DNA from 2 places in the Rhizobium sp. SEMIA 4085 genome. Region 2 is predicted to be linked to the other one. Evidence: predicted binding sites of a transcription regulator. Region 2 holds the regulator's gene; the other holds the start of a gene.
What was found. Region 2 encodes LexA, which represses DNA repair genes until DNA is damaged. Its sites were predicted from a motif close to TGTTCNNNNTGTGTTCNG; they were not measured.

Region 1: C9413_RS09060 (ImuA family protein) is a predicted target of LexA. The motif match lies at 1,877-1,894, and genes of this name have one in related genera.

What each region holds. Positions count from the first base shown of each region.
Region 1 covers NZ_JABEPH010000061.1:15,501-19,710, reverse strand. Annotated here, with positions in the region: partial or broken gene C9413_RS09070 (transglutaminase-like cysteine peptidase) at 66-209, shown strand; gene C9413_RS09065 (SHOCT domain-containing protein) at 312-1,064, opposite strand; gene C9413_RS09060 (ImuA family protein) at 1,943-2,701, shown strand; gene C9413_RS09055 (DNA polymerase Y family protein) at 2,619-4,133, shown strand; gene C9413_RS09050 (error-prone DNA polymerase) at 4,130-4,210, shown strand, end outside.
Region 2 covers NZ_JABEPH010000222.1:2,870-7,079, forward strand. Annotated here, with positions in the region: gene C9413_RS20605 (HAMP domain-containing methyl-accepting chemotaxis protein) at 1-451, shown strand, start outside; partial or broken gene kdsA (3-deoxy-8-phosphooctulonate synthase) at 480-1,319, opposite strand; gene C9413_RS20615 (VOC family protein) at 1,316-2,194, opposite strand; gene lexA (transcriptional repressor LexA) at 2,399-3,115, shown strand; gene C9413_RS20625 (hypothetical protein) at 3,454-3,627, shown strand; gene gltA (citrate synthase) at 4,068-4,210, shown strand, end outside.

The DNA.
Region 1 (4,210 bases), on a different contig from region 2:
ATCTTTGCGCCTTGCGCGGGACATGGCAGATTAAGAGCCAAAGGCTGACATGCTGCATTTCCTGAGGTGAAGGACACGCCGTCCTGACGCTTTCCACCAGCGAAGGTGATTTCATTCTTGATGATCTCGCAGATGAGATCAAACCTTGGCACGCGGCACCGCAGGTGTTTCTGAGACGCCAAAGCCACCACAATCCGATCGATCGGTAAAGATCCGGATGAACGTTTGCAGGCGGCCCGCGCAGTGATTATCCGGGCTCGATGAAAAGCCATCAACTGATCGGCGTCCGGCAAGCCCCTGTTCGTCGGGTCCTATAGTCGGCTGAGCAACTCCGATTTCTTCGCCTCGAATTCCTGATCTGTGAGAATACCTTTTGCATGAAGGGCTGCGAGGCGTTCAATCTTGTCGAAGATGTCCTCATCGGACCGACGCGCCTCCGGCGCTGGACGCGCCGCTTGTTGTGGCTCGGGGGGTTCCGGCGCGGACGATGCGAATATCGATGGCGCAACCGTGGCGGCAGATGGGCCGGTAGCCGACGTGCCCGCCGGTTCCTTGCCGTTCTGACGGACCACATCCAGTTCCGAAATTTTCACGAGTCCGTGCTGAGACGTAAAGCTCAGCGACTGGTCGCTGCTTTGCTGTTGCGAGAAACCGCCAATGCGATGGTCCTTCGTGTCGTAGACCGTAACCCGGCCGCCGACATCGATCGCCAGTCGTCGGGTTGTCGGGAAAAACGCATAGCGCAGGTCATTCTGCGCCCCGGTCGAGGCAGGATGCCCGAGCTCCTCGGGCCACCAGTTCCCGGCCGACAACGCCCCAGGCACGAACAAACTGACGCCGCCTTGACCCTGGTATTGGGACTGGTGCGACCTCTGCGGCTCCAGCAAATCCGTGCTGCCTACCAGGACCGCAAGCTCGGAACAAATCCCCGCCACGTTCGCCTTCAGAGCATGGTTGAACATGTCGCCGACCATGATCATGCCGCCCTGCGACCATTGCCCCATGCCACCGAGATCAGGATGGTTGAACTGAGCCTGTGTCGCCTGTCCGGCGATAATCGCCATCAGAAGGTGCTCGACCGCGCTAAGGCTGACCCCGTACCGCTGTGCAATCCCCTCCAGGGTCCGTCGACCCTCTTCACTGAGTTGTCTCATCGTGATCGCCCTTGCCTTATGAAGCGTGCATGTCGCAAGGCCGAGCCCCGCAACGAAGTCAAGAAGCTCTCCACGACATTAGAACAATACGGAACGAGGTGACAAATGTCACAAGATATCGCACCAGTTCTACCATCACATCGTCGGCGTAGGCTTATGCGCCGATATCGACGCAGTTCGAAAACTGCTTCCATAATCTTGACCTCAGATACCGGAACGCCAGGACTGCGGGCAAAGTCACGCCACCTACGTACAATCTCCCGACCACGCCGCGATTACTGCGGACGTCGAGATGACAAACTGTGCGACCGGTCGCAACAAATCGATAGATGCGGCCGCATCGTCAAAACAGATCTAGGTCGAGGTCCCGGCACTATTCGGCGTCGGGTTCAACCTAAAGCCGCGCAAGTACCTCTCTATCCACGCTATCCGTTGCAGTGACGGATAGGACCGTTGTGATGTGGGCGGCGGGCTTCGGTGCAACTGAGTGGCGACACCTAGCGTCAGAACAGGTCTGGCTTTTACTCGCCTTGACCATGACCGCCTCTCTCGGAGTCGCACTGCCGCCGCCGGAATCTTTTCTCATCGATGACATTTTCGACCGCTGTGGACAGGCTCCTGTATCGCATTGATTTCTCTGATGGATCACGAGTTTTCGTGCTGTGGAGGACGGTTGAGGTGAGATGCCACCCGAAACATGCCGATTGACTCGCTTTTCGCATAGGAACAAAAGAGGAACATTCTCGCTTTTAAACGAGATGGAAACCTGCTTTTGACGAAGGCCACAGATGGCGCAGCCGCGCGCGAACCTTACCCTCTCCGAGCTTCGAGACCATATCCGGCATCTCGAAGGAACGGCTGGCCGCCGCAAGGTCGTCCTGCCGTTCGGGGTCGCCGAAATCGACCGACACCTTCCGGGCGGGGGCCTTTCATACGGAGCGTTGCATGAGGTCGCCGGCGGCGGGACAGGGAGTGTCGATGGAGCGGCCGCAGCGCTGTTTGCGGCGGGCATCGCTGCCCGCACAAAGGGTAAAATCCTGTGGTGTCTGACAAGGCCAGACCTGTTTTTTCCGGCCATATCTCAGGCGGGCCTGCATGCCGACCGGGTGATCTTCTGCGAGGCCGACCGGGAAGCGGACGTGTTGGCTTCAATGGAAGAAGGCCTCTGTTTCGGTGGCCTTGGAGCGGTGGTCGGCGAGCTCGTACGTCTTCCCATGACAGCCTCGCGCCGTCTCCAGCTGGCAGCCGAAAAGACCGGCACGATGGGTATAGCGCTCCGGCGCTGGCGGCGGCAGACGGAAGCCTCGGACTTTGGCCAGCCCACCGCTGCAGCAACGAGATGGCGCGTGAGCGTCTTGCCGTCCGAACCGCTTCCCGTTGCCGGTGTCGGCCGGGCGCGATGGCTGGCGGAATTGATGCGTGTGAAGGCGGGCGAGTGTGCTGAGTTTGAAATAGGAGCCTGCGATGCCAAGGGTCGTATCCGTCTACTTCCCGCGTCTGGCCACGGATCGGCTCAGACGGCATGGAGCAGAAGCCGTGCCAGCTGAACGCCCGCTCGTCGTCATCTCGAAGAGCGGCTCCAAGCGATGGATTTCTGCCGCCGACAGCAAGGCGTCAAAGCTCGGTCTAAGAATCGGCATGCCCGCCAGCAAGGCCCAGGCGATGGTCGCCGATCTGGTCATGATTGACGCCGCTCCTGGCGAGGACGCCGCCGCGCTCGAGCGGCTCGCCCTTTGGGCGCTCCGGCAGTACACGCCGGTGGTCGCCGTGGATGGGACCGACGGCTTCGTGATGGACACCGAGGGAGCGGATCATCTGCAGGGCGGCGAAGCCCTCCTCGTCAGCGGATTGGTGAACAGACTGCGGGCGAAGGGATTGTCAGCGAAGGCAGCCGTAGCCGATACCTGGGGTGCGGCCCACGCACTTGCGCGGCTGACTTCGGACGATACGACCGTCGTTCCCGTTGGAGCGATTGCCAAGGTGGTAACCCAACTGCCGATCCACTGTCTCAGGCTGCCATCGGAAATGGTCCAGGGTCTGCGGGTGCTCGGTGTTGATACCGTCGGCCAGCTTTTTTCAATGCCGCGCGCACCCCTGACGCTTCGCTTCGGTCCGGAACCCTGCCGTCGCCTGGACCAGATGTTCGGCCGGATCGCCGAACCGATTGACCCGATCCGTACGCCGGACCTGGTCGAGGTATCCCGCAATTTCTCCGAACCGATCGGCGCGGCCGAAACCATCGCAAAATACACGCGCCGCCTCGTCGTCCAATTGACGGCTAGGCTGGAGGAGCGAGGGCTTGGCGTACGCCGATGCGACCTGATCATTCACCGCGTGGACAACATCAGGCAATGTCTGAGGGCGGGCCTCGCCAAGCCTGTCCGCGAGCCCGCCCGACTTTCGAAACTCCTCTGCGACCGCATCGAGAAGATCGATCCTGGCTTCGGAATCGAGAAGATGGCGCTCGTTGCCGTTATGGTAGAACCGCTGGAGGAGAAGCAAATCGCACCCTCGTTGATCGAGGAGACGATCGTCGACGTGACGCCATTGGTCGATATCCTCGGTAATCGCGGCCAGCGTCTCTATCGCGTCGCTCCCGTTGCTGCCGACGTTCCGGAAAGGTCCGTCAGGAAGATCAGTCCGACGGCAGACGAAACCGGAGAGAACTGGGCGGCGAAGTGGCCGAGGCCGTCACGTCTACTTTCGACGCCCGAGCGGATCGAGGTGATCGCCCTGCTTCCCGACCAGCCACCTGCCGTCTTCACCTGGCGCGGCAAGCGACGACGCGTAAAACGCGCCGACGGTCCAGAACGCATCTTCGGCGAATGGTGGCTTCGCCCCACGGAGATGTCCGCGGTTCGGGACTACTTCGTGGTCGAAGATGAGGTGGGTGAACGATACTGGATCTTTCGGGCCGGCGACGGGTTCGATGCGGAAACCGGCTCCCATCGATGGTTCCTCCATGGAGTGTTCGGATGAGATACGCCGAGTTCCAGGTCACGACGCATTTCTCCTTCCTGCGAGGCGCCAGTTCCGCCGAGGAACTCTTTGCCACA
Region 2 (4,210 bases):
CGGCGAGGCCGGAAAGGGTTTTGCGGTGGTTGCACAGGAAGTGCGCGACCTTGCCAGCCGCTCCGCCAATCTGGCAAAGGAAATCAAGCAGCTGATCGAGACGTCTTCCAGCCAGGTTTCGGCCGGCGTTGCCTTGGTCAACCGCACCGGTGAAGCGCTCGGCAATATCGATCAGCAGGTTCTGAAGGTGACCGCGTTGATCGAGTCGATCGTGCGTTCCTCTGCCGAACAAACGACCGCTCTCCTGGAAGTCAACGCCGCCGTCAACACTATGGACAGCGTCACGCAGCAGAACGCGGCGATGGTTGAACAGACAAATGCCGCCTGCCGCGAACTCGGTGACGAGGCGATACACCTCAATCACCTGCTGGCCCGCTTCCTTCTCGATGACGTAACGACGTCCGCCGCAACGCGGTCGTACTCAAGCCAAAGGATGGCGCTCGCCGGTTGACGGCGGGCACCTTCGGCCAGGATCGCTCCGCCTTGGCGACGGCGTCGAGGGCCAACAGCTTTTCCAGAAGCCGCGGCATGTCGTTCAAGTACACCATATTGGGGCCGTCGCAGGGGGCATTGTCCGGATCCTGGTGGGTCTCGATGAAGACACCTGCAACTCCGACCGCAACCGCCGCCCGCGCCAGCGTCTCGACGAACTGGCGCTCCCCGCCCGACGTCGTGCCCTGGCCACCTGGCTGTTGTACGGAATGGGTCGCATCGAAAATGACCGGAGCCCCCATGGCCGCCATGATCGGCAGCGAGCGCATGTCCGAGACCAGCGTATTGTAACCGAAGGACGCGCCACGCTCACAAAGCAGAACGTTCGGGTTGCCGCTCTGATTTAGCTTGGCGAGAACATTCTTCATGTCCCAGGGAGCGAGAAACTGGCCCTTCTTGACATTGATGACACGGCCGGTCTTCGCGGCTGCCACAAGCAGGTCCGTCTGACGGGAGAGGAAGGCCGGGATCTGCAGAACGTCCACGACCTCGGCGACCAGCGCGCATTGCTCTTCCGAATGGATATCTGTCAGAACCGGAATGCCGAGTTCCTTCTTGAGGTCGGCGAAGACTTTCAAGCCCTTCTCTAGACCGATACCGCGTTTGCTCGACAGCGAAGAGCGGTTCGCCTTGTCGAAGGAGGTCTTGTAGACGAGCCCGATGCCAAGCTTGCCGCAAAGCTCCTTGAGCGTGCCAGCAACCATGAAGGCATGGTCGCGGCTCTCCATTTCGCATGCGCCGGCGATCAGCGACAGCCTGCCACTGTTGGAAAATACGACGCGGCCGGCACCTTCGCCGACTGCGACTTCGGAATTCGTATTGCTCATCGGGTCTCCTCGAAGGCGAAGATCGCGCCTTGGCCGGGCGCAGGCTTCACCAGGACTCTGTTGTTCTTGCGTGTATAGGGCATCCCGTTATCAGCCAAAAGCGCTTCTGTCACGGCAAGATCGGTGGTGCGGAAAACGATAGCGCTGCCTCTCAGACCCTTATCCACGGTTAACGGCACCGAATCGAAATAAGCCTCCACCCCTTCCGGCGACAGCAGACTGATCCTGACATTCGCTGCCGCGATCGCCACGCCAAACGGTGTCCGCTCAATTTCTGTCGTAGACACGGCCAACTGAAGGAACGAGCCGAAGGCTTCAGGCTCGGGCGCGCTTAGCACCATCTCCGAGATACCGGTTGCACCGTTCGCGTGCTTTTCTAACGCGCTCCGATCGGCCGGAGAGGCGTTGATGCGCTGGCAGTCAAACAGGAAGAAATCCGGCGCCCGAAGATCGGCGGCAAACGCAAGCTTGAAAGTGCCTGTCGATTGCGACCCGTCCGGCATCTTGATCAGGCGCGAAAACTCCAGCATGGCGCCGCCGCTCTTTCTCGCACGCACGAAATGAGCATGATCGGCGTCCGCGTCGTCCGTGCTGAATGCTGCCGCAGAGAATCCGTCATTGCCGCACCGGAAACGAAAGGCCTGGTCGCGCGCCACAAACACGTTTCCGTGCCGCACTGATTCTTCACATTCTTTCGCACTCGCGACGCCAAGCGGCTCGAGGTAGGTCTTGTCGGCGAAAAAAACGCAAGCATTCACTGTGCCGAAAGGATGACGGCCCTCGGCGGCAACCGTGAACCCCAGTCGTCCCAGCCGCTCCCGCGCGAGATCGATGTTGGTGACCGGTAGAACAAGATGATCCAACGGATGCTGCATGGCGCCAGGTCTCCATTTCCTGTGCTGAAGATGTGTGCCGCTACGTGGTCAATGCAAGCTGAAAGCGATGATCCGGCAAACAAAGTTTCCGAAAATGACCGGTATTGGGACGAAGTTTTACGAAAATTTAGGTACTTGCGGAACACATATGGAACATATAGTGTCTGTTCTGGCTTTGTTTCACGAATTTGGGGTTAAACTTCGATGCTGACACGCAAACAACAGGAGCTTCTCCTCTTCATTCATGAGCGTATGAAGGAATCCGGCGTTCCGCCATCCTTCGACGAAATGAAGGATGCACTGGATCTCGCGTCCAAATCCGGCATCCACCGGCTGATTACCGCTCTGGAAGAGCGCGGTTTCATTCGTCGCCTACCGAACCGCGCCCGCGCGCTTGAAGTGATCAAGCTGCCGGAAGCCTACAGCCCGAGCATGCAGCCCCGCCGCGGCTTTTCGCCGAGCGTCATCGAGGGCAGCCTCGGCAAGCCGCAGCCTGCTGCCGCCGCGCCGAAGCCGGCGAACGAAGACAATAACAGCTCTATTTCGGTTCCCGTCATGGGCCGCATTGCGGCAGGCGTGCCGATCTCGGCGATCCAGAACAACACGCACGACATCAACGTTCCGGCCGATATGCTCGGCTCCGGCGAACACTATGCGCTTGAGGTCAAGGGCGATTCGATGATCGATGCTGGCATCTTCGATGGCGACACGGTCATCATCCGCAACACCAGCACCGCCAATCCCGGCGACATTGTCGTGGCACTGGTCGATGACGAGGAAGCGACGCTGAAGCGGTTCCGCCGCAAGGGTGCGTCCATCGCGCTTGAAGCGGCGAACCCGGCCTACGAAACGCGCATCTTTGGACCGGATCGCGTGAAGGTTCAGGGTAAGCTCGTCGGCCTTATCCGCCGCTACCATTGACTGGCAGCGCGTCGCCGGCAAAGGCGCCGGCGCGCCAAGCTCTACGGGCAATCGAGTTTCTCGAAGGCAGTTGTTCAAAGCACGGTTCGACGGCGCCGGTTTTCCGCGAGGTTTCATCCGCGAAATGCACTGCGCCATTGGCAGGCGCCGAACCGCAACCTTGCCCGCGTGACGGACGATGTCCGCGGCATCGCAAGCCGGGCGTGGCACCGTTTCGCATCGCATTGCTTACCTCTTCCTGCTGCCGCGATGAAAAGTTTGCATCCCCCGTCTTTTCGCGGGTCGCAGCGCGCCTCACGGCTGCGATCGGTCAAAGCCAAAGCGCTGAGCATGGCCATATGATCGAAGAAGGCGGCGAAAGATTCGTGCCGGACGCAAACCAGATCGCCGCCCAAGCTCGAAAAAACCGTCGCAATGCGCAGGCGCGTGCCCTGAGCGGCTCCTTCGCTCGCCATTTGCAGGCCGAAAGCCGGTATGCATCCACAATGACTGATCTGTGGCTATTGGGGTGAACGGTGGCTATTGACGGGCGAGCGCTGTCCTGTTGCCGAAGGCTCCTTCCCGCATTCCAAAAGCGCAAGCCGGGAAGCTCGCAAACTGCTTGTCCGCGACATCTACAGAAGCGGAAATGCGCAGCTCAGCCGTTTTCAACTCCGGCATGCACCCAGCATGCCGACAGCCTATGAATACAACCAGAATGCAGCCCTGAGGGCGTTTCAGCAACAATAATCGATTGAAAAAAGACCAAAAAATTGGATTGCAAAAAGCCGAATTAAATCATTGGCTTCCGCTATGCGCCTCCGGCATCGCAGGAGTGTCCAAAAGTTGATACTGCGATGCACAAAATGGCGCCACGGTAACTTGGCATTGGCGCTCTGATCATATAGCTATCGGAGAGGACGCTTAACCCTATGGCGCTTTTATGGCGCCGCCGCCAGTTTGGAGGATCAGCATGACGGATCAAAGCGCAACAATCAAAATCGGCGACAAAACCGCCAATCTTTCCGTGAAAAGCGGAACGATCGGTCCGGACGTCATCGATATTGGTGCACTCTATAAAAACACCGGTTCCTTCACGTACGATCCTGGTTTCAC